3 regions of the Bradyrhizobium sp. AUGA SZCCT0431 genome follow, and region 1 is predicted to be linked to each of the others. Evidence: predicted binding sites of a transcription regulator. Region 1 holds the regulator's gene; each other region holds the start of a gene.

Region 1 (10,317 bases):
CAGGTCCAGCATGTTGCGCAATTCCTTCGGCGGCAGCTCGCTGATATCGAGGAAGTGACGTAGGGACTTGCTCATCACCCCGCCGCCTTCTTCTTGTCGCCTGACAGCGCGATGCAGGCGCGTTCGAGGCTTTGGACGGATTGCTCGATCTCGGATTCGGAAACGATCAGAGGCGCGAGGAAACGGACGACATTGTCGCCGGCGCCGACCGTCAGCAGCTTCTGGTCGCGCAGCGCGGCAACGAGATCGCCCGAGGGCACCACGGCCTTGACGCCGATCAGCAGCCCTTCGCCGCGCACTTCCGCGAGCACGGAAGGATAGCGATCGACCACGGAGGCGAGCTTCTGTTTCAGCAGCAGCGACACTTTCCGCACGTGGTCGAAGAAGCCGGGTTTGAGCATCACGTCGAGCACCGCGTTGGCGGAGGCGATCGCCAGCGGGTTGCCGCCGAAGGTCGAGCCGTGCGAGCCCGGCGTCATGCCGGAAGCCGCCTCTGCCGTGGCGAGACAGGCGCCGATCGGAAAGCCGCCGCCGAGCGCTTTTGCCAGCGACATGATGTCGGGCGTGACGCCGAGGCGCTTGTAGGCAAAGAGATCGCCGGTGCGGCCCATGCCGGTCTGCACCTCGTCGAAGATCAGCAGCAGGCCCTTGTCGTCGCACAATTGGCGCAACGCCTTGTAGAACGCATGCGGCGCGCTGCGGACACCGCCCTCGCCCTGCACCGGCTCGATCAGGATGGCGGCGGTCTGCGGCCCGATCGCCTTCTTGACCGCTTCGAGATCGCCATGCGCGACCTGGTCGAAGCCGTCCAGCGGCGGACCGAAGCCTTCCAGATATTTGGCTGAGCCGGTCGCCGCCAGCGTGCCCAGCGTGCGGCCGTGGAACGCGCCTTCGAAGGTGACGAGGCGATAGCGCTCGGGATGTCCCTTGGCGGCGTGATAGCGGCGCGCGACCTTGATCGCGCATTCCATCGCTTCCGCGCCGGAATTACAGAAGAACACCAGATCGGCAAAGCTCTGCTCGCACAACCTTGCTGCAAGCTTGTCGCCGTCCGGGCTCCTGAACAGGTTCGACATGTGCCAGAGTTTGGTGGCCTGCTCCTGCAAGGCCGCGACCAGATGCGGATGGCAATGGCCGAGCGCATTCACCGCCACACCCGAGGTGAAGTCGAGATAGCGCTCGCCGGACGTCGAGATCAGCCACGCGCCTTCGCCGCGTTCGAAACCGAGATCGACTCTCGCGAATACGGGAAGCAGATGCGACGGGGCGCTGTTGGTCATGGCTATCACTGACGGTTAGAGACCGGCCACATAGCGTGCATTGGCGCGAACGCGGCACAGCCGGTCTTGCGAAAACAAAACGTGCCGCCTTTTCGGGGCGGCACGTGGCAGGCATTCTATGCGGGCTTTGGACCGTGTCAACACGCCGAAATCCTCTTGTTTTGAGCATGATCTCCGGGCAAGCGCTTTGCGCTTGTCCCGAGGGAAAACCGGCGTCCACTTTTCCGGATCATGCTCGAACCGCTTTCCTGCGGTGCAAGATAAAGCAATCCGTAGCATTCCGGTGCCGTGGAAAACTCCAATTGCAATGCATAAATACCGGAACATGTGGACGCACGGACGCGGACTCTTGCGCCAGAGTCCCGCCATATTGTAGCGTCTGGGCTGTCGGGTACGACATCTCGTGCGGAAGTACTGACCCCTAGAGTCCATTTTGTGAGGCGTAAACGTTCGGGCGGCTTTTTGCGCCCGGCGAGGGCTAAGGGATTCTGCCCGCTGGGATTTTTGAGAATTGGCATCGCCAGCGCTGCCCCCGGATTGGCCGGCTCTGTGCGAAGGGAAGAATGCGATGACGGTATTGACCTGGTCCGACGAGCGCGTCGAGCAGCTTAAAAAGCTCTGGGAGGGCGGACTTTCCGCCAGCCAGATCGCCGCGGAACTCGGAAATGTGACGCGAAATGCAGTGATCGGCAAAGTGCACCGGCTGGGTCTTTCCGGCCGTGCCAAGAGCCCCTCCTCGGCCGCGCCGCGTCAGCGCAAGGCGCGCCCCGCCCAGCAGATGATGCGGGTGGCGCGCCCGGTGTCGCGCGGCAACACCGCGCTGGCCCACGCCTTCGAGGTGGAGATGGAGCCGGATCCGGTCGCCTACGACAATGTGGTGCCGATGAGCCAGCGGTTGACGCTGCTCGAATTGAACGAGGCCACCTGCCACTGGCCGATCGGCGATCCCTCCAGCTCGGAATTCTTTTTCTGCGGCGGCAAGGCGCTCACCAGCCTGCCCTATTGCGCACATCACTCGCGCATCGCCTATCAGCCGGCCTCCGATCGCCGCCGCCCGGCGCCGAAGCCGACCAGGTAAGGGCACGCTCACTGATGTCGTCCCGGCGAAGGCCGGGACCCATAACCACCGATAGCAGTGGTTATGCCTGGCTGGAGCTCCAGCCTTTTTAAAGCAATCAATATTTGTGGTTATGGGTCCCGGCCTTCGCCGGGACGACGCAAACCTGTTTACGCCGCGCCTACTCCACCTTCGCAAACCGGTCATCCAGCGCGTAGCCGGCGCCGCGCACGGTGCGGATCGGGTCCTGTTCGCGGCCGGGATTGAGCAGTTTGCGCAGGCGGCCGATATGCACGTCGACGGTACGCTCGTCGATATAGATGTCGCGGCCCCAGACGCTATCGAGCAGTTGCTCGCGGCTGAACACGCGGCCGGGATGTTCCAGGAAAAACTCCAGCAGGCGATATTCGGTCGGCCCGAGATCGATCGGACGGCCCGAGCGCGCGACGCGGCGTTTCTCGCGGTCGAGCTCGATATCGCCATAGGTCAGCACGGTGGCCAGCCGCTCCGGGCTCGCCCGCCGCAACAGGCCCTTCACCCGCGCCAGCAGCTCCGGCACCGAAAAGGGTTTTACGATGTAGTCGTCGGCGCCGGTCGCCAGCCCCCGCACCCGTTCGCTTTCCTCGCCGCGCGCGGTCAGCATGATGATCGGCAGCGCCTTGGTCTCCGGCCGCGCCCGCAAGCGGCGGCACAGTTCGATGCCGGACAGGCCCGGCAGCATCCAGTCCAGCACGATCAGGTCTGGCACCCGCTCCTTCAGCCTTGTATCGGCGTCGTCACCGCGGGCGACGGTTTCGACCTCATAGCCTTCGGCATCGAGGTTGTAGCGCAGAAGCGTGGTGAGCGCTTCCTCGTCTTCAACCACCAGAATGCGTGCGTTCATCTATGTCAGCCTCTTGTGTTTTGACGCGCTGTCGATACGCGAAAAACGTCTCTCGTTCGGTTGTCCGTTCCGCTACTGGTTCCGCTTCTAGTTTCCTGGCACCGTCGTGGCAAAATTCGTCATGTCGCCCTTCGGGCGCTTGTCGAGGATTTGCTGGCCTTCGATCATGTAGAACACGGTCTCGGCGATGTTGGTGGCGTGGTCGCCGATCCGTTCGATGTTCTTGGCGCAGAACATCAGATGGATGCAGAACGAGATGTTGCGCGGATCTTCCATCATGTAGGTCAGGAGTTCGCGGAACAGCGAGGTGCAGATGGCGTCGACTTCCTCGTCGCCCTTCCAGACCGCCATCGCCGCCGGCAGATCGTGCGACGCGTAGGCGTCGAGCACGGACTTGACCTGCGACTGCACCAGATCGGTCATGTGTTCGAGACCGCGGATCAGTTTCAGCGGCTGGAAATCGTTCTCCAGCGCCGCGACGCGCTTGCCCATGTTCTTGGCGAGGTCGCCGATCCGCTCCAGATCGGTGGCCACCCGCATGGCGCCGACGATCTCGCGCAGGTCGATGGCCATCGGCTGGCGGCGCGCAATCGTCAGCACCGCGCGTTCCTCGATGAGGTGCTGCAGGCGGTCGATCTCGGCGTCGGAGGCGACGACGCGTTTTCCGAGCGCAACATCGCGCCGGATCAGGGCATCGACGGATTCGGTGATCATGCGTTCGGCAAGGCCGCCCATTTCGGCGACCAGGCGGGTCAATTCCTGAAGATCGCTGTCGAACGCCTTCGCGGTATGTTCTGAAGCCATTGTCTTCTCCTCGCGATGTGCGCTTAGCCGAACCGGCCGGTAATGTAATCCTGGGTGCGTCGATCGCTCGGCGAGGTGAAAATCTTGTTGGTGTCGTCGAATTCGACCAGTTCACCGAGATACATGAAGGCGGTCTTGTCCGAGACGCGCGCCGCCTGCTGCATGTTATGGGTCACGATGGCGATGGTGTAGTCCTCCGACAATTCCTGGATCAGTTCCTCGACCTTGGCGGTCGAAATCGGGTCCAGCGCCGAGCAGGGCTCGTCGAACAGGATCACTTCAGGGCGCACCGCCACGGTGCGCGCGATGCAGAGCCGCTGCTGCTGGCCGCCGGACAGGCTGAGGCCCGATGCATTCAGCTTGTCCTTGACCTCGTTCCACAGCGCACCACCACGCAACGCCTTTTCGACGCGGCCGTCCATCTCGGATTTCGAGATCTTCTCATAGAGGCGGATGCCGAAGGCGATGTTTTCGTAGATCGTCATCGGAAACGGCGTCGGCTTCTGGAACACCATGCCGACCCGGGCCCGCAGCAGATTGAGATCGAGCTTGGGGTCGAGGATGTTGGTCTGGTCGAGCATCAATTGCCCGGTCGCCTTCTGGCCCGGATAGAGGTCATACATCCGGTTGAAGATCCGCAGCAGCGTGGACTTGCCGCAGCCGGACGGCCCGATGAAGGCGGTGACGCGGTGGGTGCCGAGCGTGAGGTTGATGTTCTTCAGCGCATGGTGCTCGCCATAGTAGAAATTCAGGCCGCGCGCGGTCACTTTCGGCGGCGCGTCGGGCAAGGCGACCTGCGGAACAGGTCCGTTCGCAGCACTCACGGATACGGAAAGATCGTTCATTTTGCTGTCCTCTCGGCGCCAAGGATGCGCGCGCCAATATTCAGGGCAAGTACGGTCAGGGTGATGAGCAGCGCCCCGCTCCAGGCGAGCTGCTTCCAGTATTCGTAGGGGCTTTGGACGAAGTTGTTGATGGTGACCGGCAGGTTCGCCATCGTCTTGGTGAGGTCGAGGCTGAAGAACTGGTTCGACAGCGCGGTGAACAGCAGCGGCGCGGTTTCGCCGGCGACGCGGGCGGTGGCGAGCAGTACACCGGTGATGAGGCCGGCGCGCGCGGCGCGGTAGGCGATGCGCTTGATCACCAGCGAGCGCGGCAGGCCGAGCGCGGACGCGGCCTCGCGCAACGGATTGGGCACCAGCAGCAACATGTCCTCGGTCGTGCGCACCACCACGGGGATCACGATCACGGCAAGCGCCAGACAGCCGGCAAAGGCCGAGAAGCCGCCCATCGGCACCACGATCGCGCCATAGACGAACAGGCCGATGATGATCGAGGGCGCGCTGAGCAGGATGTCGTTGATGAAACGGATCACCGAGGTCAGCTTGTCGTTCCTGCCGTATTCGGCAAGGTATGTGCCGGCGAACAGGCCGAGCGGCGCGCCGATGCCGACGCCGATCACGGTCATGATGATCGAGCCGACAATCGCGTTCAGCAATCCGCCGTCGGTTGATCCCGGTGGAGGGGTATTCTGCGTGAAGACCGCGAGATTGATCCCGGCGAGGCCGTTAAAGAACAAGGTAAACAGGATCAGCCCCAGCCAGGTGACGCCAAAAACCGCGGCGCCGAGGCACAGGACCTTGACGACGATGTCGACGCGGCGGCGACGGGTATAAATCGGGTTCATGATCTTAATTCCCCGCCTTCTTTTCCAGCCGCATCAGCATTATCCGCGCGGCCGCCAGGACGAAGAACGTCAGCACGAACAATAGCAGCCCCAGCAGGATCAGGCCGGATTGGTGCAAGCCGTCGCTCTCGGCGAATTCGGATGCGATCGCCGCCGAGATCGTAGTGCCCGGAGAAAACACCGAGCCCGTGATCTTGAAGGCGTTGCCGATGATAAACGTCACCGCCATGGTCTCGCCAAGCGCGCGGCCGAGCGCCAGCATGATGCCGCCGATCACGCCGACCTTTGTATAGGGGATCACGACGTTGCGGACGACTTCCCAGGTGGTGCAGCCGACGCCGTAGGCGGCTTCCTTGAGCACCGGCGGCACCGTCTTGAACACGTCGACCGAAATCGCGGTGATGAACGGCAGCACCATGATCGCAAGGATCAGCGACGCGTTGAACAGGCTGAGATAAGACGGCGGACCAGCGAAGATGGTGCCGAGAATCGGGACGCCATCGAACACCTTGATCACAAACGGCTGAAAACTGTCGGCCATGAACGGGCCCAGCACGAAGAACCCCCACATGCCGTAGATGATCGAGGGGATGCCGGCGAGCAATTCCACGGCAATGCCGATCGGGCGACGCAGCCACTGCGGACAAAGCTCGGTGAGGAAGATCGCGATGCCGAGCCCGACTGGGATCGCGATCGTCATCGCGATCACCGAGGTGACCAGCGTGCCATAGATCGGCCCGAGTGCGCCGAGCACCGGCGGATCGTTGGATGGCGCCCAGCGCGAGGTGAACAGGAAGGAGAAGCCATATTCCCTGATCGCCGGCCAGGCGCCCGCGATCAGCGAGACGATGATGCCGCCGAGGATGAGCAGGACCGAGATCGCGCAGGCGCGCGTGATCCAGTAAAATGTCACGTCGCCAAACTTGAAAGCGCTGAGAGCTTTGGCGCGATCGTAAGGTCCGGCAGCTTCCATTATGTCGCTCTGAACCGCCATGTCTGCCACGCCAATCCCCTGTACTGTATAGCCCAACTGCCCTGGTTCCGGCGCCGGTTTTGCACCGGACATTGCCACCAGATTTCCTGGTAGCCGGACCGCCCTGTATTCGCCCTCCAGCCCGGAGGGAAAGACCCAACCCGGAGAGACCGGGTTGGGTAGAGTGGGAGCACGCTCCCGTTGTTCGCCGGGCCGGAACGCGGCCCAGATCTTTGTTCTCGGCTCAGCTCTTGATCTCGGCGGTCCAGGTCTTTTCGATCATCTTGACCACCGAGTCCGGCATCGGAATGTAGTCGAGTTCTTCAGCCATCTTGTCGCCCTTTGCGAAGGCCCAGGTGAAGAACTTGATGGCTTCCTTGGCAGCCGCCTTGTCGGTGGCGTCCTTGTGCATCAGGATGAAGGTCGCGCCGGTGATCGGCCATGAAGCTTCGCCGGCCTGGTCGGTGAGGATCACGTAGTAGTTCTTGGCGCCGGCCCAGTCGGCATTGGCTGCTGCGGCCTGGAATGCCCCAATGGTGGGCTGCACGGTCTTGCCCGCCTTGTTGATCACTCCGGCATGGGTCAGCTTGTTCTGCTTGGCGTAGGCGTATTCGACATAACCGATCGAGTTCTTGGTCTGGCCGACATTGCCTGCCACACCTTCGTTGCCCTTGGCGCCAACGCCTGTCGGCCATTCAACCGCCGTACCGGCCCCTACCTTGGTCTTCCACTCGGCATTGGTTTTCGAGAGGTAGTCGGTCCAGAGGAAGGTGGTGCCCGAACCGTCGGAGCGGCGGACCACGGTGATGGCGTCGCTGGGCAGCTTCAGCTTCGGATTGAGCTTGGCAATCGCGGGATCGTCCCACTTCTTGACCTTGCCGAGATAGATGTCGCCCAGCAATTCGCCGGTGAATACCAGTTCGCCCGGCTTGATGCCTTCGAGGTTGACGACCGGCACCAGGGCGCCCATCGCCTGCGGCCACTGGATCATGCCTTCCTTGTCGAGCTGCTCCGACTTGAGCGGCATGTCGCTGGCGCCGAAGGTCACGGTCTTCGCGATGATCTGCTTGATACCGGCGCCGGAACCGATCGACTGGTAGTTCAGACCGTTGCCGGTCTCTTTCTTGTAGGAATCGGCCCACTTGGAATAGAGCGGGAACGGGAAGGTGGCGCCGGCGCCGGTGATATCGGCCGCGAACGCCGAGGTCGAGGCGGCGACGAGGCCTGCCGCGACGATTGTCTTGATGAAATTCATGGGTTGGTCTCCATCTGGTGAGCGAAGCGCCTGTTAACGCCCGATCGCGCTCACGCCGCATCCGTTTAGGTGCGGTCAATAGAGCTTTTACGAAGGTTCAATGACAGTTGGATGACAGTCTCAAGCGATTGAAATCGCTAGGGTTTAAGCCCCTGCCGGGGGTTTGGCCTGGGGAAAACAGGCGGTAAAAGTGGCCCCGTTTTTGGGCACGCTTTCAATCAAAAGCCGGCCGCGATGGCGGTTAACAATATGTTTCACCAAGGATAAACCGAGCCCGGTTCCCCCCTGCGCCCGGCTGTCGCCGACATCGACCCGGTAGAACCGCTCGGTGAGCCGCGGCAGGTGTTCCGGGGCAATTCCGGGCCCGAAATCGCGCACCAGGACGCGGACTTCCGGCGCGCCGTCGACGGAATTCGCCTGCACCAGCGAGACGATGACCTTGCCGCCGGAGGCGCCATATTTGAGCGCGTTCTCGATCAAATTTTCGAACAGCCGCAGCAGCTCCTCGCGATCGCCCGCGATCGTCACCGGCAGCTCAGGCAGATCGATGTCGATCGCGACCTGGCGTTCATGCGCCAGCGGCTCCAGCCCGTCGGCGACCTGGTGGATGATGGGCACGATGTCGACCGAGGTATCGGGCCGAACATGCGCCGACAATTCGACCCGCGACAGTGACAGCAGATCGTCGATCAGCCGCGCCATGCGCGTCGCCTGCGCGTGCATGATGCCGAGAAAGCGCTCGCGCGCCTTGACGTCATCCTTGGCCGGCCCTTGCAGCGTATCGATGAAGCCGGACAGGGCGGCGAGCGGCGTGCGCAGTTCATGGCTGGCATTGGCGACGAAATCGGCGCGCATCTCCTCGACCCGGCGCAGCGGCGTCTGGTCGTGGAACGTCATCAGCATGCACTTGTCGGTGCCGCCGAACAGCGTCGGCACCGGCACCGGTGTGATGATCAGCTCCATCCAGCGGTCGACCGGCACATGGTCGAGATAGGTCGCGCGGCGCGGTTCGCTGGTCGCGATCGCCTCGCGCAGGGCGGTGATGATTTCGGGCGAGCGAAGCGCGAACTGGGCAAGCTCGTTCTTGCGCAAAGCGGGGGCAAGCTGGGCTGCCGCCGCATTCAGATGGATCACGCGGCCGGCGCGGTCGAGCAGCACGGCCGGATCCGGCATGCCGGCCACGACGGCGCTGACGGCGGCGGCTTCAACCGGATTGACGCCACGAACGTCTTCGCGCGAGGTGACCGCATCATGCAGCCGCCATGGCACCAGGGCTGCGGCGGCAATGCAGATAAAGGCGGCAACGGCGCGCGCCACCCCGAGTTCGCCGGTCGCAACGAATACCGACAAAGCAAGGCCCGCGACCAGCAGGATAATGGCCGAATGCCGTAACCGGTCGGACCATGGGGCAAAATAGGAGGAGGAAGAGGAGGAATCGTCTATCGCCATTGTTGGCTTTGTTCCCTCTGTCTCTGGCGTCTCTTACGCGCTTTCAGGCGCCGGTGTCTCCACGCTCGCGCACATAGACGGCCTCACGTCTCGGCTCGGCGTCGGGGCCAGGCGCCAACTGGCGCAGGCGCTTCGACCGCGCACCGAGGATAACCTCCCGAAGCGTCAGCAAGATTACAGATATGACAAAAGGCGCAATATAATAGAGGACCCGGAACAGCAGCATCCCGGCCAAGAGGTCCTCCCGGTCCATCTGCGAGAGCCCGACCAGCATGGCGGCGTCGAACACGCCGAGCCCACCGGGCGAGTGGCTGGCGAAACCCAGCAGCGTCGCCGAGACGAAGATGACCGCAACGAAGATAAAGTCGACATTGGACTCGTCCGGCACCAGCATATACATCGCCAGCGCGCAGAACCCGAGGTCGACGATGCCGATGCCGATCTGCAGCAGCGTCAGCGGCCCGCCCGGCAGCGTCACGCTCCAGGGTCCACGGCCGACCCCGCGGGGCCGGGTCCAGACCCAGACCACATAGCCGACGAGGCCGGCGATAATCGCAAACGCCAGGGCACGGTTGAGCCAGGCCGGCAACTGATCGATCGAAGCCGCGGCTTCCGGATGATAGGCGATGCCCAGTCCGAGCACAGCGGCGTTGCCGAGCCAGAAGGTGAGCCCGGCCAAAAAGCAGATCTTGGCGACGTCGATCGCGTTCAGACCCCAGGCCGAATAGATCCGGTAGCGCACCGCGCCGCCGGTGAAGACGCTGGCGCCGACATTGTGGCCGATCGAATAGGAGGTGAAGGCGGCAAGCGCGGTGATGCGGTAGGGGACGTGGGTGTGGCCGATCGCCCGCACGGCAAACAGATCGTAGAAGGTCAGCGTGAAGTAACCCGCCGCCACGAACAGCGCCGCCAGCACGATCTGGCGTGGT
Region 2 (10,317 bases), on a different contig from region 1:
GGGCCAGGCAGTTGGTGGTGCAGGAACCGTTGGAGACCACGAGATGGTCGCGGGTCAGCTTGTCGTGATTGACGCCGTAGACGATCGTGGCGTCGGCGCCGTCCGACGGCGCGGAAACCAGCACGCGCTTGGCGCCGGCGGTCAGGTGCGCAGTGGCCTTGGCCTTGGCGCTGAAGATGCCGGTACATTCCATCGCGATGTCGACGCCGAGTTCCTTCCACGGCAGCTTCGAGGGATCGCGCTCGGAGGAAACCTTGATCTTGCCGCTGCCGAGGCTGATCGAATCGCCATCGACGGTCACGGTGCCGGGGAAACGGCCATGCACGGAATCGAAACGCAGCAGATGGGCATTGGTCTCGACCGGGCCGAGATCGTTGATCCCTACGACTTCGATATCCTTGCGGCCGGATTCCGCAATCGCCCGCAAGATGTTGCGGCCGATGCGGCCAAATCCGTTGATCGCGACCCGGATTGCCATGCTCGTTTCTCCTTTAATAGCTGGTGTCACCCCCGTGGAATGGTTCCACGGCGGTGCTTACGGCGGATCGCCCGGTTCGGCCGGGCGAGAACGGTCAAGATGAGCTTTTAGGTAGACCTTTTTGCCAACAAGCTCAACCGTCAGCAGCGCGCCGAGTTGAAGTTCCTGCAATGGTCGCCGAGAGCACGGTCAGGAACTTCGATAAGCGGCACACCAAAGTTAACTGTCGTCTACTGCCCTTTTGTGTCCGAAGTTCGCAGGGCCGCAAATGGCGCGCGAACTTCGGAAACGGGCACTGGAGCGTTTTCGAGCGAAGCATGTCCTCGGACCTGATCCGGGGGTGGATACCGGTCCGCGCAAGGAAAACGCGTCAAAACAAGAGTCTAGAGCTTCGGTTCTGATTCAATCAGAACCGATAAGGCTCTAGAGGCGCTTCAGGGCAGCGTTAACCGCAGCCTCGGCTGTAATGCCGAAGTGCTTGTAAAGGTCCTTGGCGGGCGCGCTGGCGCCGAAACCGTGCATGCCTATGAATTCACCATCCTGGCCGATCACGGCGTCCCAGCCCCAGCGCACCGCGGCCTCGATCGCAATCTTGACCGGCGCGTTGCCGATAACGGCCTTCTGGCGGTCCGCCGGCTGCGCCAGCAGCAATTCGAGCGAGGGCACCGAAACCACCCGCGACGCGATGCCGCGTTCGGCCAACTGCTTCTGGGCGGCGACCGCGATCTCGACCTCGGATCCGGAGGCGAACATCGAGACCTTTGCCTCGCCTTGCGCCGCGACCAGTTCATAGGCGCCGTGGCTGCAGGGATTGTCGTTCGGGGCAGTGGTGCGCAATTGCGGCAGGTTCTGGCGGGTCAGCGCCAGCACCGTCGGGCCGTCGATGCGGTTGAGCGCGAGCTCCCAGCATTCGGCGACCTCAACGGCGTCGCAGGGCCGGAACACGCGCATGTTGGGAATCGCCCGCAGCGCCGCCAGATGCTCGACCGGCTGATGCGTCGGTCCGTCTTCGCCAAGCCCGATCGAATCATGGGTCATGACATACACGACGCCCGCGCCCATCACCGCCGCGAGCCGCATCGCAGGACGCGCGTAATCGGTGAACACCAGGAAGGTGGCGCCGTTGGGCGCAAAACCGCCATGCAGGAAGACGCCGTTCATGGCCGCGGCCATGCCGTGCTCGCGGACGCCGTAATGGATGAAGCGGCCTTTTGGCGTCTTGGCGGAAAACGCCACGGCCGATTTCGCCTTGTTGTTGTTGGAGCCGGTGAGATCCGCCGAGCCGGCGAGGAATTCCATCGGCATTGCACCGGCGATCGCCTCGATCGCCGATTCCGAGGATTTGCGGGTCGCGACGTTCTGCGGCGTCTCGAGCAGCTTCTTCTTGTGGTCGCGCAGCGCCTTGGCGAGCGAGGCCGGGCGCTCATGGCGCAGCCGGCGCTCGAATTCGGCGCGCTTGCGCGGACCCAGTTCGCCAAACACGCCTTCCCATTCCTGGCGCGCAGCGGCGCCGCGGCTGCCGGCGGCGCGCCACGCCTTCAGGACGTCATCGGGCACCGAGAACGGCTCGAGCGAGATGCCGAGCTTTTCCTTGGCACCCTTCAGTTCTTCGGCGCCGAGCGCTTCGCCATGGGCTTTTGCGGTGCCGGCGCGGGTCGGCGCGCCGAAGCCGATCGTGGTCTTGCAGGCGATCAGCGACGGCTTGTTGGATTTCTGGGCGCGGGTGATGGCGGCGGCGATCGCCTTCGGATCGTGGCCGTCGATCAGTTCGGCGGCCCAGCCGGCCGACTTGAAGCGCTTCACCTGGTCGACGGAATCGGCGATCGAAGTCGGGCCGTCGATCGAAATGCCGTTGTCGTCATACAGCACGATCAGCTTGTTGAGCTTCCAGTGCCCGGCCATCGCGATCGCTTCCTGCGACACGCCTTCCATCAGGTCGCCGTCGGAGGCGAGCACATAGGTGTGATGGCCGACCACCTTCTTGCCGAACTCGGCGGCAAGCATCTTCTCCGCCAGCGCCATGCCGACCGACGTCGCGATGCCCTGGCCGAGCGGACCCGTCGTGGTCTCGATACCCTTGGTGTGGAAGTTCTCGGGGTGACCCGGCGTCAGCGATCCCAATGCGCGGAAATTCTTGATCTGGTCGAGCGTCATGTCCTTGTTGCCGGTCAGGTACAGCAACGCATACAGCAGCATCGAGCCGTGCCCGGCCGAGAGAACGAAACGGTCGCGGTCCGGCCACTTTGGCTCGGCGGCGTCGAATTTCAGGAACTGGGTGAACAGCACGGTCGCGATGTCGGCGGCGCCCATCGGCAGGCCGGGATGGCCGGATTTCGCCTTCTCGACGGCATCCATGGCGAGGCCACGGATCGCATTGGCCATACGGGAATGATCGACCTGCGTCATGATGAAAATCCGCCTGAAATGAGGTGCTTGGTTGCGGGGTGCGTACCGGGAAGGGCCGCGATACGAGGGCTTTGGCTAGGGAAGTCTGGGCTGGATAGCACCTCAATTCCCGGAGTCCAAGGCAAGGAAACGCGCTTTCGGTGCGAAAGGTTGCTTAGCGGTGCATAGCTTCGCGCGGGCGTTGCGCTGTCCTCGCTTGCCACGTAAATTTAGCGGCCTAACCGCTTGCCGAACCGCAGATTTTGCTGAGCGGCCGGCTTAACCGAAGGTGCGCGCTGTCTCTCATGAGCGATCGTCCCGCCAACGGGGCCGGCAACCCCGAGCTCGCCTTTGCCGACATCGACGCTGCAACAAGGCGGCTGATGGCGGCGCTGGATGCGCTCGAAGCTGCGGCCGAGCGGCGGCGCGATGCCGACCGTGACGAGAATGAACTTGCGAGCCGGATCCAGGCACTCGGCGCCGACCGCTCGCGCCTCGCCGACGAACTCGACGGCTCGCTGGTGAAGACCCGCCGACTGGAGCGCACCAACCGCGAGATATCGGAAAAACTCGATGCCGCGATCGGCACCATCCGCGCCGTGCTGGACGCCGGAGAAAGCTCATGAGCCACATCAACGTCACCATCAACGGCCGGCAGTACCGCATGGCCTGCGAGGAAGGGCAGGAAGTGCGTCTGCTCAAGCTCGCCGAGAACCTCGAAGCGCGCGTCGAATCGCTGCGCGGCAAGTTCGGCGAGATCGGCGATGCGCGACTTACCGTGATGGCGGCGCTGACCGTGTGCGACGAACTGCTCGACGCCAACCATCGCATCCGTGCGCTCGAGGAAGAACTCGAAGCCTTGCGCAATGTGCGCGTCGCAGCCACCGATCGCGCCCGGACGACGCAGACCGCGGTCGCCAACGCGCTCAATGCCGCCGCCGACCGCATCGAAAAGACCACGCAGATGCTGAACCGCACCATCGGTGGCGGCGTCGCGATCGGTTGATGAAAGTTCTTACCCTCCCCTGGAGGGGCGCGGCTGGCGAAGATGAAACCGGAGCCGCGCAAGGCAGACCGCAAATGAAGGCCGCCAAGTAGGTACGCCGATGGTGAAGGTATGAGGTCTTTAATTCGACCCTTGGCAACGCTGCTGGTCAGCGCGGCGGTCGGCTATTTTCTTTTGACGCTGAACACTAACAACTTGCCGCGCTCATTGCTGGATTCGGACTCCTTTGGAAAAGCCTATGGGCTGACCATTTTGTTCGCAGCAATTGCGGCCATCGCCAGCATCACCCTTCTGTTGGTTAGGGCTATGGCCCTAGTCCGGAAAAGCACAAACTAGGCCACTGTTATACTTGTCAGGTATATAATTCCCCTCCAGGGGAGGGTGAAGAGTCGCTCCCGCTTGTGTATCGCGCCTTAGCGCTGGCGGATTGGACCTTTAACGCCTACATTGGGTGGGCGAAGCTGCGTTGCGCGTCAGGAGCCATATATCCCCGGGGCCTTATCGATCCTTCAGGGAACTGTCCCTGGCCGGGTCCGTGGATCCGGTCATATGGTGCCCACCTACTTTCGTAGGGAACTCCGGGATCGAGCGCTTCAACGGCCTCTGCGGCTTCGCACTTTTGTTTCGGTTGATTTTTGCGTCGAGCTTTTACTCTACCGGCTTCACCACCTAGGCCCTGCAACTTTCGCTTCGTCCGTCTTCGCGGGCGATGTTCGGCGGAACAGAACGCTGCATGACGGCAAGTGCTTCGAAAGCAGACCTTCGCGCTGCCGCTTTGGCAAAGCGCGATGCATTGAGCGACGAGCAGCGCGCCGACGCGGCGCAAGCCCTCGCCAAGCGCGGCCCGCCGTTCGAGATCACGTCGGGCACGGTTGTCTCCGGCTATTCTCCGATCCGCAGCGAGATCGACCCGACGCCGTTGATGCGCAAGCTCGCGGAAGCGGGCGCCAGGCTGGCGCTGCCGGCGGTGATGGCGCGCGGCAAGTCGCTGGCGTTCCGGGCGTGGTCCCCGAGCGACCGGCTGATGTTAGGGCCGCTCGGCATTCTCGAACCGTCGCCGGCGGCCGCTGAACTCATTCCCGACATCTTGCTGGTGCCGCTGGCGGCGTTCGACGCCGCGGGGCACCGGATCGGCTATGGCGCCGGACATTACGATTTCACGCTGGAGCATTTGCGCAAGGCGAAAGCCATTATCGCCGTCGGCACTGCGTTTGCCGTGCAGCAAATAAAGGCGGTTCCGGCGCAGCCGCACGACGTGGCACTGGATTTTGTGCTAACGGAAAAGAAAGTGTTCGATTTCCGGAGCTGAATTTTGCGCATCCTCTTCATCGGTGACGTCGTCGGCAAGACCGGCCGCACCGCTATTTCCGAGCATCTCCCCGGCATGGTCAGAGACTGGTCGCTCGATCTCGTCATCGTCAACGGCGAGAACGCAGCCGGTGGCTTCGGGATCACCGAGGCGATCTATCAGGATCTCCTCGACGCCGGTGCGGATGCGGTCACGCTCGGCAACCACGCCTGGAATCAGAAGGAGGCGCTGGTGTTCATCGAGCGCGCGCCGCGCCTGATCCGCCCCTTGAACTTTCCGCGCCATACGCCGGGCCGCGGCGCCGCGCTGATCGACACCAAGAACGGCAAGCGCGCGCTGGTCATCAACGCCATGGGCCGCGTCTTCATGGAGCCGCTCAACGATCCGTTCAACGCGGTCGGCAAGGAGCTCGACGCCTGTCCGCTGCGTGAAGCGGCCGACGCCATCGTGGTCGATTTCCACGGCGAGGCGACCAGCGAGAAACAGGGCATGGGATTTTTCTGCGACGGCCGCGCCAGTCTCGTGGTCGGCACCCACACCCACGTTCCGACCGCCGATCATCAGGTGCTGCCCGGCGGCACCGCCTATATGAGCGACGCCGGCATGACCGGCGATTATGATTCGATCATCGGCATGCAGAAGGAAGAGCCGCTGCACCGCTTCGTCACCGGCATTCCCTCCGGCCGATTCGAACCGGCGTTCGGTGTGGCGACACTAAGCGGCGTCGCGGTCGAAACCGACGATGCCACCGGGCTGGCGCTGCGAATCGCGCCGGTGCGGGCGGGCGGCAGGCTGGAGCCGGCGGTGCCGGGATTTTGGACCGGCCACTGAACGGGCGTGCGAGAAGGTGTGATGCAAAGGTTTCTAGTCGTCTTGCTGGCGTTGCTGCTGTCGCAGCCGGCGTCCGCGCAAAAGCTCACCCAGCGCCCGGTATCGCAGAACCCGGTGTCGCTGGAAGACATGACCGGGCGGCTGGAGAAGTCCGCGATCAACACGGCGAAGGTCGCGCCGAAGGGCGCGGCAAGAGGATCCTCGGTGGATTTCTCCTGGGCTTCCAGTGCGGAAGAATACCGCGCGCTCGCCAAGCATGTGCTCGTGCTCGTCAGCGTGGTGACGCAGGACTCGGCCGAGCTCCCGCTGCGCCGGGTCTATGTGAACATCGACGGCCGCGAAACCGAATTGGTCAGGTTGAGCAGCCAGCTCAGCGGCGTCCGGAAAGGCTCGAAGACCTATTCGATGCTCGGGCCCTATCGTGAGGACGGCTTCTACCTCGCGCCTGCCGGCACCATGATGGCGGACGGCTATCTGCAGGCCGATTTCGCGGTGCGGCGGAACGGCTTCAATCTCTACAAATTGCCGGGGACGCCGCCGGATTTCATCAAGGCGGACAGCAATCCGGTGCCCGGGCCCGACGCCAAGCCGGAAACGCCGGTGCTCAAGGCGATGCTGCTGCGCGAGTACAAGGGCTTCGAATTGCCCGCAGGCCTGCGCTAGCTGCGCGGCCTGCTACATTGGCTACGCGCTCAGTAGCGCGCCGGCACGTACATCTCCGCCGGGACCGGACCGCGCTGGTAATCCGGATTGCGCACGCGCGCTGGCAGGATGACGGGGGCCTGCGGGACCTCGTTGTAGGGAATCTGTTCAAGCAGATGGGCGATGCAGTTCAGCCGCGCCTTCTTCTTGTCGACGGCCTCGACCAGGTGCCACGGCGCTTCGGCAATATGGGTGCGCTCCAGCATCGCTTCCTTGGCCTTGGTGTATTGCTCCCAGCGGCTGCGCGCTTCCACGTCCATCGGGCTCAGCTTCCACTGCTTCAGGGGATCGTGGATCCGCATCGTGAAACGCAGATGCTGTACCTCGTCGGTGATCGAGAACCAGTATTTGATCAGGATGATGCCGGAGCGCACCAGCATGCGTTCGAATTCCGGCACCGAGCGGAAAAACTCCTCGACGTCGGCTTCGCTGCAAAATCCCATCACGCGCTCGACGCCGGCGCGGTTGTACCAGCTGCGGTCGAACAGCACGATCTCGCCGCCGGCCGGCAGATGCGAGACGTAACGCTGGAAATACCATTGGGTGCGTTCGCGCTCGTTCGGCGCCGGCAGTGCGGCGACGCGGCAGACCCGCGGGTTCAGCCGCTGCGTGATGCGCTTGATGACGCCGCCCTTGCCGGCGGAATCGCGTCCCTCGAAGATCACGACCACTTTCAGCTTCTGGTGCTGCACCCAGCTTTGCAGCTTCACCAGCTCGCCCTGCAGGCGGAACAGTTCCTTGAAATAAAGCCTTCGGTCGACGGTTTCCTCTGACGTATGGCCCTCGAATTCGTTGGTCAGTGCGTCGAGGCGATCGTCGTCGATCTCTAGTTCCAGTTCCTCGTCGAAACTGTCCATCATTTCCGCGTGGATGCGATCATGGATCGAGCCATTGAGTGGTTTTTCGGTCATCGAGATACTCCGCCCAGGGAAGCGCAAAGGAAATGCACGGCATCACCGTTAGTTTCAAATGCGCATGTCAGTGGTGTGACAGTGCACGCCGGGCAAAGCGTTTTGACGTCTGTCGTTCAGGATTGCCGGAAGCCCATGCGGAAAGCGCCCCAATGGCTGCCGCGCACGTGGATGGGCGAGGAGAGGTCTTTCATCAGCACGAAATTGCCGCCGCCCATGTCGCGGCGATAGGTCTGCAGCAGGAACGGTTTTGTGCTCGCGGCCACCTTCTTCACCGCGCGATCGCTGAACAGGCGGCGGTTGCGGCAATTGGCGTTGTTCCAGACGGGATCGGGCCCCTGCGGCAGGCGGTAGTTCGGATTGTGGGTCGGCAGATAGCCGCCCTTGGCCCAGGCGACGCAGAACACGATGCGCGGATCGCTCTTCTGGATCGGATCCTGGATGGAAGGCAGGACGCGGTCGGTGAAGGCGACATAGTCGGTCAGATATTGCTTCGGATCAGTACCGGATATTTCGCGGTATTTCTCGTCCATCAACTGATCGACCGTGATCTCGCCGCACGCGACGGCGGCCTCAAACGCGTCGGAAATCTGCTTTGCGGTATCCATCACCACGCGGATCAACGGCGCATCCGCCGTCTCGACGCCGCTGTCGGCGATCAGCACGATCAGGCCTTCCGACAGTTCGAGCAGTTTCGCCACCCGTCCGTCGGCCTGCTTCAGCTCGCTGGAAGACAAATCGACGCCTTGGGCAAGCTGGCCGAGTTCCTCGATCACGCGGTCGCAATGGCCGAGATTGGACGTCGCGGCTTTGGCGACGCCGTCGATCTCGTGGCCTACGGACGCGATGCCCTGATGCACGCGCGCGATGATGCCGCTGATCTGCTGTGCGCCTTCACCAGCGCTCTTGGCGCGGAGCGAGGCGTCGCTGCTCTCGCCGATCAGGCTGCCGATCTGGCCGTCGAGATCGCGCATGGTATCGGAAATCTGCTGCGTGGCCTGGCGAGTTCCTTCCGCCAGGCTCTTCACTTCGTTCGCGACCACGGCAAAGCCGCGGCCGGCGGTTCCGGCGCGCGCCGCCTCGATCGTGGCATTGAGCGCCAAAAGGTTAGTCTGCTTCGCAATCGCCTCGATCGAGCCGGAAACTTTTGCAACCTGCGACAGGGCCGAGCCGACGGCGCTGAGCCGGGCCTCGATGCGGCCGACCGCTTCGACGAGTTCGGCGATGTGATTGACGGCCGTATCCACCGCGCTGCGCGACTGAACGATCTCAACGACGGCTGCGGACGTGGTCGATTGCACCGCCTGCGATGCATTGGCGATGTCGCGGTTGGCCGAGACCATCGTCTGGGCCGTCTTCTGCAAGTGGTGGAACCGGTCCGACTGGTTCGCGACGCGGCTTGCGACCTCCTGGACGTTGCCGGCGATATCGGCAAGCTCCACGCCGAGCCCGCCGATGCGGTCGGCGAGCTGGTCAATGAGCCGTTCGGCCAGTGTGTGGTTGGATTGAGTGTCCAGGACTGCACGCTGCACAAAGGACATGCTCGAGCTTTCTCCAGTCAGAGCCGATGATCGGCCCACCGCGGCGAGCGCATTCCAATTCCAAGTCTAGAACGCGATTCGCGCCTTGCAGTCTTGCCTGAGAGCGAACTAGAGCGTTTTCCAGCGAAGCATGTCCATCGGAAACCAAAGGCTCTAGAGCCTGTAGGCCGTCCGGAAGCCGCCCCAGTGCCGGCCCTTGACGCGGATCGGCACGTCGATCTCGCGCATCATCACGGTGTTGCCGTTGCCCATGTCGCGGGCGTAGCTCTGCACCAGATAGGCGCGCTGGTTGCGGCCGGCGGCAAGGCCCGCGGGATCGTTGAAGATGCGGCGGTTGCGGCTGTTGGCGGTGTTCCAGGTGACGTCGCCGGGCCGCTGCGGGTGTGAATAGATCTTGTTGTGAACCGGCAGATAGCCGTTGGTGTCGATCATCGCGCAGAACGCCATGCGCTTGTCCCTGGCGAGGAAGGCCTCCTGGAACGGCGGCAGCGCGCGGTCAGCCCAGTCCAGAATTTTGGTGCGGTACTGCATCGGGTTGCTGCCTGATATTTCGACATAGTTGGTGTCGAACATGTCTTCCATCGAGATCGCGCCGCTGGCGACGCCCTGCTCGAAAATCCTGGTCAGCGCCGCGCCTGCTTCCATGGCGCGGGTGACGAACTCGGTGTTCTCGTCGTGGATCGCCCACAATTTGTCTTCGATCGCCTCGCGCAAAGCGGCATCCGGCCGCTCGAACTGCGCCTGCGCGCCGGCCTTGGAACGTTCACTGACGCGAATTTTGCAGGCGCCGATATCCGGCAGCGTGGCGTCGAGGCTTTGGTTTGGCGCCAACTTTTCCGCGTCGGGACCGCTGATCAGAATGCCGTCGATCGAAATCTCGTAAACCGTTGCGGTGATCAGGCCGCGCGGGGTCTGGATTTCGACCTTGAGGCTGCAGGGCAGCTTTTCCTGTTTGCGCTGGCCCTGGCGCTCGCTTTGGCGCAGCAGCACCGCGCAGCGCGATTTGAGCTTCTGCGCAAAGGTCGTGACCGCGCGGCCGGCATTGGCGACGCTTTCGCCATGGGCTTCGGCTTCCTTGGTCGCAATATCGATCTCGGTGGCGCTTTCGCCGACCGAGACGATGAAGCGCGAGGCGGAGGCGGCATTGTCGGACA
Region 3 (10,317 bases), on a different contig from region 1:
TGGCTTTCACGCGGCAAGGCGATGCCGCCGACGCAATCGCTGGGAATCAGCGGCAGCGCCTTTGGGTCTGATTGTTTGCACTCTCCTCAGTGCAATCTCAGGCTTGATAGGTTCAAAATGATCCGGTACATTCCTCGGTGCAAGTAAAACATTGCTCTCGGTGCAATTATGTCAAAGTTCGAATATCTCAGGCTTGCCGATGCCGTTGCCTCCGAGATCGCCAATGGCGGGCTCAAACCGGGCGATCGCCTGCCGCCGCAGCGCAGTTTTGCCTATGAGCGCAAGATCGCCGTCTCCACCGCGAGCCGCGTCTACACGGAATTGTTACGCCGCGGCCTCGTGATCGGCGAAGTCGGACGCGGCACGTTCATTTCCGGACAGGCGCCCCGTGCGATCACCACGCTGACCGAACCACGCGGCGCCCGCATCGATCTGGAAGTCAATTATCCGCTGCTGCCGACGCAATCGGCCCTGATTGCGAAAAGCCTTGAGGGACTGGAGCGGCCGGAAGCCCTCGAAATCGCGTTGCGGCAAGGCACCAGCGCCGGCACGCAAGCGGCAAGAAATATCGCAGCTGATTTCCTTTCCCAAAACGGCTGGTCGGCGCGCGCGGAGCAGATCGTCTTCACCGCCAACGGCCGGCAATGCATCGCCGCCGCCTTGGCCGCGATCGTACCGGCCGGCGGCCGTTGCGGCGTGGAGGCCCTGACCTATCCTTTCATCAAGGGCATCGCCGCCCGGATCGGCGTGACACTGGTGCCACTGACGATGGACGAGCACGGCGTGCGTCCCGACGCCGTGCAAAAGGCCCACCGTGAAGCGCATCTGTCGGCGCTGTACATCCAGCCGACGGTTCAGAATCCATTGGGCATGACCATGCCGGCCTCGCGCCGCACCGAGTTGCTGCGCGTCGTCGAGAAACTCGATCTCACCATCATCGAAGATGCGGTCTATGGATTCCTCGACGACGAGGCTCCGCTGGCAGCACTGGCGCCCGATCGCTGCGTCGTGCTCGACAGTCTTTCCAAGAAGGTCGCGCCGGGTCTGGCGCTCGGCTTCATCGTTCCGCCGCCACGTTTGCGCGAGAGCATCATGGCATCGGTTCGTTCCGGCGGATGGACGGCGTCGGGATACGCCTTCGCGGCCGCGCAACGCATGATGGCCGACGGCACCGCGTCCGAACTCGTCAGACTAAAGCGCATCGATGCGCAGCGGCGTCAGCACATTGCCGCAGAACGGCTGGCTGGCTTCGAGCTGCAGGCCAACCCGAAATCCTACCATCTGTGGCTGACGCTGCCGCCCCACTGGCGGTCGCAGACTTTCGTCGCCGCAGCAGCCCGCCGGGACATCGCGTTGACACCCTCGTCGACCTTTGCGGTGAGCCCCGGACATGCGCCGAACGCAATAAGGCTGGCGCTGGCCGCGCCGCCCGTCGACCAGCTTGATACGGCGCTGCGGACACTGGCGGGAATGCTGCGCGCGAGCGAAGAAGATTTCGAATCGACCGAATAGACCGGCTGCCCTCACCTCACGGCCACTCGGCGATAAAGCCTTTCGCCTTGTACGGCTCGATCTTGTCCCATTCACAGAGCATGCGGCGCCTGAATTCGGGATCGGTGTGCCAGAGCGACCGCGGCGTCGCAAAGCTGTCGACCGTGACCAGCATTTTCTCCACTTCCGGCCAGTGCCGGTGCAGCGTCATCGGATAACGGCGCGCGGTCCAGGTATTGCCGAGACAAATCACGCTGCGAACATGCGCAAGCCCCAGCGCGGCGTCGAGGACCGGGAGCGAGAAGATCACGTTCTCGCCGGTGTTCATCGCGCGATCTTCCCGCAGGATCCGCCCGGGCGGGATGCCGCGTGCGATCATCGCATCGGCAATGATTTCGCATTCCGAGCGTTCCGATCCCGGCGTTATCCCCCCGCTGACGATCGAGCAGCGAAAGTACCCGTCGCGCCACAGCCTGAAAGCCTCATCGACGCGCTCCCTGACATCGACGCGGGTGCCGAACACGAACAGCAGATCGGCTGGCTTCAGCGGCGTGCTGATCAAATGCTGCGCATTGATGGCGGCAATCTCGGCCTCGCTCGGCAATCGCGTGCTTCGATCCGTCACTTCATGCTCGCAGCAATGCTCATCCAACCGCGGGGAACGCATTGGCACGATGCCGCATGCGGCGCGCTTCGCGAAGTCACGTTTGATTGCGCTTGATTGCGCAAGCTACGGCAGCAACGCTTTCGGCAAATGATCGAAGTCGTAAGCGCGCGGCCGGTTGCGCTTGATGAAGCCGCCGATCTGCCAGCTGAACAGCGCGACGAAGCCAACCAGAAACAACGCGCCGTACCATTCACCGGTCGCGAACGCGCGCATCAGAAGGCCGGCCATCGCGATGCCGAGCAACGTCACCATCGCAAGGGCCGCGGCGTAGGTGATCCGTCCGATACCGGCGATCAACGCGGCCTTGCTGCCCGCCTTCGCCATACGCCGATGCAACTCGGTGATGAAGGCACGATAGTCGCGATCCTGCGGCACCATCAGCGAGACGGTTTGCCAGGTGGTCGAGAGAATGGTGATGCGTCCACCATCCCTGCCCTGGAGGTCGGCGCGGAAACGGCGGGACTGCATCGACGACGGCTTGTAACTGAGGCGGATCGCCGCGATGTCGGCATAACCCCAGACACCGGACTTGCCCGAAATATGCCAGGACAAGCCGGCATCGGTCAGCTTGAATTCATGCGCCGATCCGATCAGCGACGCCTTGTAGACGTAGCGGGTCTCGGGCGCGCTCTCGCCCGATGTCTCCGTCCTGTTGGGTAACGAGGTTGGCAATTGAAAAATCCCGGTAGCGGCTGAGCGCGCAGCTTGCGCGGCCAACCGGCTTTACCTTACAAGCAGGCCATGGCCGAGACGACCTATTTTCCGCGACGCCTGATTCTGGCCGGCGCGATGATATCCGGGGTGCTGCTGGCGCTTGCCGTTCACATGCTCGGCGCGCGCTACGGGCTCGACCTCGGCGGCCTGTGGCGATCCGATACCCGCGAATTCATGCCCGCGGGCGCGGCCATTGCGTGGTGGCTGATTGCGAGCGTCGGTTTTTGCGGCGGCTATTTCACCGCCAATCTGATGCACAGTGCGGTGTCCGGCCAAATCCCGCAGCGGATGCGCCAGTTCCTGATCGCGGTCGGCGTCCTGATCCTGGCCGGCGCCGGCCAGGCAGCCTCCGCGCCGAGCCCGATCCCGACGATTTCGGGCGTGCTTTCGGGTCTTGCGGCGTTATGCCTCGGCGCCGTGATGGCGTTCTGCGGCGCGCATTTCGCGCTGCGTAAGGCGTAACTTCAAACTCGCGAACTAAGCGACGATGCGCGCGCGCGGCTTCGACAGCATCGCGGCCACCTCGGCGGCGGGACGCGGCTTGCTGAACAGATAGCCCTGGGCCTGCGTGCATCCTTCGCGGCGCAGCAGATCGAACTGGGCCTCCGTCTCGACGCCCTCCGCCGTGGTGACGATCCCGAGACTCTTGCCCAATCCGGTCACGGCGCGGACGATGGCCATGGAATCGTCGCGCGTGGCCAGTTCAGTGACGAACGAACGGTCGATCTTGATCTTGTCGAACGGGAAACTGCGCAGATAGCTCAGCGACGAATAGCCCGTTCCGAAGTCGTCGAGCGAGATCCTGACGCCAAAGCCGCGAAGCTCGTGCAGAACCGCAAGCGTCGCCTCGCTGTTCTGCAACAGCACCGATTCCGTGATCTCCAGTTCGAGGCGATGCGCCGGAAGTCCGGCGGCCTGCAACGCTGACTTGACGGACAGGATCAGGTTCGGATTCTTGAACTGCACCGGCGAAAGATTGACGGCGACGGTGATATCCTCGGACCAGCCTGCGGCGTCAATGCAGGCCTGCCGAAGCACCCAATCCCCGAGCGGGATGATCAGGCCGGTTTCCTCCGCCAGCGGAATGAAATTCACCGGCGCAATCATGCCGCGCAGCGAATGGTTCCAGCGTACGAGGGCCTCGAATGCGACGACGCTGTCGGTGGCGACGTCGCGGATCGGTTGGTAATAGACCTCGAACTCGTCGCGCTGCAGCGCCGCGCGCAAATCCAGTTCCAGAATGCGCCGCGCCTGGGCGCGGGCATCCATTCCGCTCTCGAAGAAGCGATAAGTTCCGCGGCCGTCGGCCTTGGCGCGATAGAGCGCGAGATCGGCTTTCTTCAGCAGTTCATCGGGGTTCTTGCCGTCCTCGGGCGCCAGCGAGATGCCGATGCTGACGCCGACGACGAGCTGGTGGCCTCCGATATCGTAGGGCTCCCCGATCTTCTCGACGATGTGGCTGGCAAGCAAGGCCACCGCCGACGGATCGCAGTCGCTGCAGAACTGCACGACCGCGAATTCGTCGCCGCCAAGTCTTGCCACCGTGTCGTGCTCGGTGACGCATTCGCCGAGCCGGCGGGCGACTTCCCTCAGCAGCGCGTCGCCGACCGGATGGCCGAGCGAGTCGTTGATTTCCTTGAAATGATCGAGATCGAGGCAGAATATCGCGAGCTGATCGCTGCGCTTGACGAGGCGTAGCGCCTTTTCAAGCTGCTCGCGGAACAGCGTCCGGTTCGGCAGGTTGGTGAGCGCGTCATGGCGCGCCATATGGGTGATCTGCTCCTGCGCCGCCTGCCATTCAGTGATGTCCTCGAAGGTCGCGACCCAACCACCGCCCTCTTTGGGCTGATCGACCACGCGGATCGAACGTCCGTTGCGGGTGACGACCCGGGTCAGGCTCTCGCCGGCTTTCGCCGCGGTCAACACAATGTTGAAGAATTCATCGGGATCGCCGTCCCATTTTCCGATCGATTTCTGATCCCGGAGAACGTCGACCAACAAACGGCCCTGCAGGGGCATATTGGTCCGATCCATCATCTCGCTGTAGCGCTCGTTGAACAGCATGATGCGGCCGTCCGCATCGAACATGCAAAGTCCCTGCGACATGTTTGTGATAGCCGAGTCGAGCAGGACTTTCTGCTGATGCAGTTCGCTGCTTGAGCGGCGATCGAGCAACGCCGCCAAGAACGATATGCCGAGAATGGCGAATGCCGCCACCGCGGTCAGAAAGGAAAGCGCGGCCGGCGAGATCGTCAATTCGTCGGTGACGAGGGTCGGATCGGCAACAAGCGTCACCGCGCCCATCGCCGTGAAATGGTGGGAAACGATCGCGATCGTCAGCAGGCCCGTGGCGGCCAAGGTATGTTTGCGGTCATCCCGGCGCGCGGCGACAACGAGCGCCAAGCCTGCGAATATGCTCCCGAACACAACGGATGCCAGCACGATGCCGGGTGACCAGACGATGCGCGCCGGAAGCTCGAGCGCCATCATGCCGGTGTAGTGCATCGCTGCGACGCCAGCGCCTACAATCGCGCCGCCCATCGCAAGCGTCGACCGGCGGTCGTTGAGCAAGGCAACGCTGAGCCCGACCGCCGCGATCGAGACCGCAAAAATCAGCGACAGCAGGGTGACCGGAATATTGTATCCGGCCCCCGCCCCGGGATCGTAGGCGAGCATCGCCACGAAATGGGTGGCCCAGATTCCGCAGCCGCCGACCGCAGCATCAAGACCGACCCAGATCGCGCGGGTGCGGCCATGTGAAGCCCGGGCGCGATGAAACAGGCTGATCGCTACCGCGCTGGCGAGCCAGCAAATGATGCCGCCAAGAACGACCAGCCGCAAATCATGCTCGGTGACGAGGCAATTCAGAACTTGATACATCACAGACCCCTGCTATCGGTCTGTAATGACGACGCTAATGGTGCATTTGGGGTAACCGACCCGGTTTCGTCTGCTTCGATGGTGAATAAATGCTTGGCGTCCTCGCGTGCCGGTTGCGGGTTCCCGCGGTTACCCGGTGATTCCCGCGATCGACTGAAACGACGAACCGGCGAGGTGATTCCCAAGCGGTGAGTACCCGCACCGGCAGTGGCACGCCGGCCAGAATCGCAGCCACGGACGCAAGAACGCGCGCGATTTTCACGCGCGGCGTTTTGCCTCAATGGACCAGACAAATCTGCTCTCGGCCCGCAGACCAACCGTGGGCTCCGCCAGCGCGTGGTCGCGCGGCAGCTTCCACACCCGGACGGCGATAGCGAGATCTCGTCAGGCGCAGCGGCGCAGGCGACATGGCTCAGCGTTGCATCCAGCACGGCCGCGACCTCGCCCCCGACTTCGTCGGCCTTCTGGATGATGCCGTCGATCGACGGGCAATTGACCGCCTTGCCCATCGGTCACCCGCAGCGGAAGCACCTTTCCGGGCATGCGTCTGTTTGGTCGAGATGACACAAAAAGCCCCGTTTAAGCTGCTTTTCGGCCGCGTTCTCGGGCGTCTTCGGCGGCGACGCTTTCACGAGTTGTCTCTCAGCGTAATATTAGATGTCCGCAATTCGGGATGAACAAGCCGTTCATGGTTCGTGATGCCTCCGAATAACCGTCCCTCGGCTTGGGAATGCGAAACCGCGGCCCCTCCTCAAGCCGATCTACGCAGGGCGGCCCCGGCAACAGCGAAACGGCGCTTACAAGAGAGCGTCGGGAACACCTTTAGCCGCGACTCACAATCGTTAACGCGGCAGCATATGTAGGACGTATGACAGGGTTGCCGAACGAACGCAGAAGCTAGGCTTGTCAAGGGCTGCACAACCGTTCGATTTTGGCTTATGTGTCTCCGCGCACGGTGCGTCTGACCGTCCCTGTCGGCCCTTTTGACAGGTTTTTCTTTTTTTGCCGTCCCGCCGGGAGGATGAATGCATCGGCTGCTGACCACGCTTGGGCGTGGCTTCAAGGAGAAGATCGGCTGGAAACGGCTAGGGATCGCTGCGAGTCTCCTTATCATCATTCTTGCGGTCACCCATCTGGTTCACACCCTGAAGGGTGTCGATACCGCGATCATTCTGACCGCGCTGACGGAGATCGCGCCGCATCGGATCGCGCTGGCTGCGCTGTGCGTGGTAGGCGCGTTCTGCACGCTGACCTTCTATGATTTCTTTGCGCTGCGAACCATCGGCAAGACGCACGTGCCCTATCGCATCGCCGCGCTGTCGAGTTTCACCAGCTACACCATCGGCCACAACATCGGCGCCACCGTCTTTACCGGCGGCGCGATCCGTTTCCGGATCTATTCCGACTACGGCCTGACCGCGATCGATGTCGCCAAAATCTGCTTCCTCTCGGGCCTGACCTTCTGGCTCGGCAATCTGTTCGTGCTCGGCATGGGCATGGCGTGGCATCCGGAGGCGGCGACGGCCATGGATCTGCTGCCGCCTTCAGTGAACCGTCTGATCGCGCTCGGCTGCCTCGCCGGCATCGGAGCCTATTTCCTCTGGCTGGTGATGGGCGAGAACCGCCGCGAACTCGGCCAGAACGGCTGGAAGGTGGTGCTGCCCTCGGCGCGGCTGACGCTGCTGCAGGTCATGATCGGCGTGGTCGATCTCGGGTTCTGCGCGCTGGCGATGTATCTGTTGATGCCGACGCAGCCCCATATCGATTTCGTTTCGCTGGCGGTGGTCTTCATCCTCGCAACGCTCCTCGGCTTCGCCAGCCATGCGCCGGGCAGCATCGGCGTGTTCGACGCCGCGATGCTGGTGGCGCTGCCGCAGTTCGGCAAGGAGCAATTGCTGGCAACCCTGGTGGTGTTCCGGATCCTGTATTTCCTGATTCCCTTCGGCATCTCGATCTGGATCATGGGCGCGCGCGAACTCTGGCTGAGCGTGGTGCAGCCCTGGCAGGAACGCCGCAGGCTCGCGCAGGCCAGCCGCCAGATGAACGAACAGCCCCGCACGGCGGAGGTCCCGGTCAGGCAGCCGCTCAAGCGAGCGAAACGGTAACAGCGACGTTATCTGCCTGCTTCAGTCTTTTGGGCTACGAGGGTCGGGTTCTCTTATTTCTGCCTTACCGCTAACGTCAAACGCGCCATGGCCGGAATTTTACCTCGATCGATAGTATCAGTCGCGCTGCTCGCCGGCGCGCTGGCGGCGCTATCGCCTCCCCCTGCGGAAGCGCAGATCGCCCAAGGCGCCATGCAGATTTCCTGGGAGGTCCGCAACCGTTTCCGCCTGTTCCGCGAGGAACGGGATTTTCTGCTGCACGCCGAGACCGGGCGCGGCCGCAGCGTATTGGCCGCAGAACAAGCGCTGGCGATCCAGAGCGATGGCCGCGGCTGGGCACGAAACACCGTGAACCGGCTTTGCATCGATCTTGCCGGCCGTGTCAGCGAGCCCTGTACCCGCGACAACGTCAAGGAAAGCTACCTGACGCCGATCGATCATCCCATCACCGTCCGCCTGACCGGACCGGTTCCGGTCGGCGCCACCTGCGCCTGGTCGTTCGACGACGGCGACGGGCCGCAAGGATCCACGTTCGACTGCGCCGAGCCGGTTAATTTCAGGGTCCGCTATGGCCGTACCACCGTTGCCAGCGTCGACGTCTCCGCCGGCTCGGACGGCGGCCAGCGCGTCGCTACCGAGATCTCGGTGCGCGACATCTTCATCGCCGGGCTCGGCGACAGCATCGCTTCCGGCGAGGGAAATCCGGACCGGCCTATCGCGCTGTCAGATGAAGGCTTTTGCTTCCGCTCCTATCTGGGAACGGCCGCCTCACAATATTACCGTCCAAGCCGCGCCGGCTATAAGGGCGGACGGGCCTGTGAAGCGCCGGATACGATGGCCGTATGGCAGCGGCAGAGCGCGCTCTGGCTCAATGCAGCCTGCCACCGCTCGCTCTACAGCTACCAGACGCGGACCGCATTGGCACTCGCCGTACAATATCCGCATATCGCGGTGACGTATCTGCCGCTGGCCTGCACCGGCGCCACCATCGCCGACGGCTTGTTCGGCTCGCAGCGCGCCCGTGACTGCCCGCCGTCGAAATCCGGCAGCTGCCGGGGCACGGTCAACGCCCAGCTCGCTGAATTGCGCGAAGCTGTTACGGCGGCCAAAAGCCGCCAGCCCGATCGCAAGCTCGATCTGGTGCTGCTGTCGGTCGGCGCCAACGACATTTATTTTTCAGGGCTAGTCGCCGACGTCATCGTGGACACGGCGACGGAGCGCGCTTTGTTCCGGCGCAGCGGCGTGCTGGCATCGGTCGAGGAGGCACGCGGCGCGTTGATGCGCGACCTCCCGCAAGGGTTCGCCAAGCTGCGCGAGGCGTTAAAGCCGCTGGTCGGCGACATGTCCCGCGTGGTCTACACTTCCTACGCCAACCCGACGCTGGCAAACAACGGCACGCCCTGCCCCGGCGGACGGGCGGGATTCGATATCCACCCCTCGTTCAACGCCGAGCCGCGGCGGCTCGCCGCCGTCTCGAACTTTGTCGAGGGCGAATTCCTGCCGCAGCTAAAGGCGCTCGCGCTGTGCCAATCCGGCATCCTGTGCCGCAACCCGCGCGCCGACCGCATGACCTTTGTCGATGCGCATCAAGCGACGTTTGCGAACCACGGTTTCTGCGCGCGTGCGGAGAGCGATCCCGAATTCGATCGTCAATGCTTTTCGGCCCGCGGCGAAAGCTTCGATCCTGATATCGTCACCGCCGCCAGCCAGCCGATGCTGTGCGGCCGCAGCGCCGGCGACTATCGCGCCTATCTGCCGCGCGCACGCTGGATCCGCGACGCCAATGACAGCTACTTCGCGGCAATGACTTATCCGCTGGGCTTGCCGTCGTCGCAGCAGCCTGCCGACATCCACGACGCGACCTGGGGAGTTCTGTCGGCGGTGTATGGCGGCGCCGTGCATCCCACCGCCGAAGGCCACGCCGCAATGGCGGACGCGGCACTGCCGGCCGCAGCCGCCGTGCTGCAACTGGATGCCGCCGTGCCTGAAGTGATTTCGCAGCCGGTATCGCCGATCCCGATATTGCCGGGGACGCGTTAGGCCGCTTCCAAATTAAAATCTCGAAAACAACCCCATGCAAAGTAGCAGGCGGTCGCTGGCGTGGGTGCTTTGAGCTTTGAGCGATCCCGCAAAAACATTTTGACACGTCGGGCAAATCAGGGGGACAAATACATCGTCCCGCGATTTACAGGGCGGCAATGAAATTGAGATCACCCCTCAAATGGTTGAGGCTGGGGCTCGCGTGCTTACTAACGGCGGTGATGTAGTGTCACTCTGGCACACGCGTGAGATTGTTCAGGATATCTTCTTGGCAATGGTTTCGACTGCGGACCGCACTTCTCTGGCCCGCTGGATCAGAATGCTGAAGTGATCCCTATAGGCGTTTATTTCAAACGACGTGTAGGAGTAACTGCCAAACATATGCTCGTCAAAATCGAACTTTTTTGAATTGTATAAAGC

What was found. The regulator PhoB, encoded in region 1, activates phosphate uptake and scavenging genes when phosphate is short. The targets are predictions, from matches to a motif close to TGTCATNNANCTGTCAT.
Region 2: a site for PhoB is predicted at 7,687-7,703, ahead of ppk2 (polyphosphate kinase 2). Genes of this name have one in related genera too.
Region 3: a site for PhoB is predicted at 6,610-6,626, ahead of JQ567_RS03250 (YbhN family protein). Genes of this name have one in related genera too.

What each region holds. Positions count from the first base shown of each region.
Region 1 is NZ_JAFCLR010000008.1:141,630-151,946, reverse strand. Features, by position in the region: gene argF (ornithine carbamoyltransferase) at 1-75, opposite strand, end outside; gene JQ567_RS09845 (aspartate aminotransferase family protein) at 75-1,280, opposite strand; gene JQ567_RS09840 (GcrA family cell cycle regulator) at 1,849-2,358, shown strand; gene phoB (phosphate regulon transcriptional regulator PhoB) at 2,519-3,220, opposite strand; gene phoU (phosphate signaling complex protein PhoU) at 3,308-4,024, opposite strand; gene pstB (phosphate ABC transporter ATP-binding protein PstB) at 4,048-4,869, opposite strand; gene pstA (phosphate ABC transporter permease PstA) at 4,866-5,711, opposite strand; gene pstC (phosphate ABC transporter permease subunit PstC) at 5,716-6,714, opposite strand; gene pstS (phosphate ABC transporter substrate-binding protein PstS) at 6,929-7,939, opposite strand; gene JQ567_RS09805 (ATP-binding protein) at 8,084-9,388, opposite strand; gene JQ567_RS09800 (lysylphosphatidylglycerol synthase domain-containing protein) at 9,432-10,317, opposite strand, start outside.
Region 2 is NZ_JAFCLR010000045.1:29,284-39,600, reverse strand. Features, by position in the region: gene gap (type I glyceraldehyde-3-phosphate dehydrogenase) at 1-478, opposite strand, end outside; gene tkt (transketolase) at 902-2,884, opposite strand; gene JQ567_RS31700 (DUF4164 domain-containing protein) at 3,169-3,489, shown strand; gene JQ567_RS31695 (cell division protein ZapA) at 3,486-3,869, shown strand; gene JQ567_RS31690 (hypothetical protein) at 4,002-4,205, shown strand; RNA gene ssrS (6S RNA) at 4,325-4,485, shown strand; gene JQ567_RS31680 (5-formyltetrahydrofolate cyclo-ligase) at 4,603-5,178, shown strand; gene JQ567_RS31675 (TIGR00282 family metallophosphoesterase) at 5,182-6,009, shown strand; gene JQ567_RS31670 (hypothetical protein) at 6,031-6,672, shown strand; gene ppk2 (polyphosphate kinase 2) at 6,702-7,622, opposite strand; gene JQ567_RS31660 (methyl-accepting chemotaxis protein) at 7,739-9,163, opposite strand; gene JQ567_RS31655 (methyl-accepting chemotaxis protein) at 9,317-10,317, opposite strand, start outside.
Region 3 is NZ_JAFCLR010000003.1:11,008-21,324, forward strand. Features, by position in the region: gene JQ567_RS03225 (PLP-dependent aminotransferase family protein) at 169-1,512, shown strand; gene JQ567_RS03230 (YdcF family protein) at 1,529-2,116, opposite strand; gene JQ567_RS03235 (hypothetical protein) at 2,222-2,830, opposite strand; gene JQ567_RS03240 (hypothetical protein) at 2,900-3,334, shown strand; gene JQ567_RS03245 (EAL domain-containing protein) at 3,350-5,752, opposite strand; gene JQ567_RS03250 (YbhN family protein) at 6,778-7,857, shown strand; gene JQ567_RS03255 (hypothetical protein) at 7,945-9,897, shown strand; gene JQ567_RS03260 (hypothetical protein) at 10,153-10,317, opposite strand, start outside.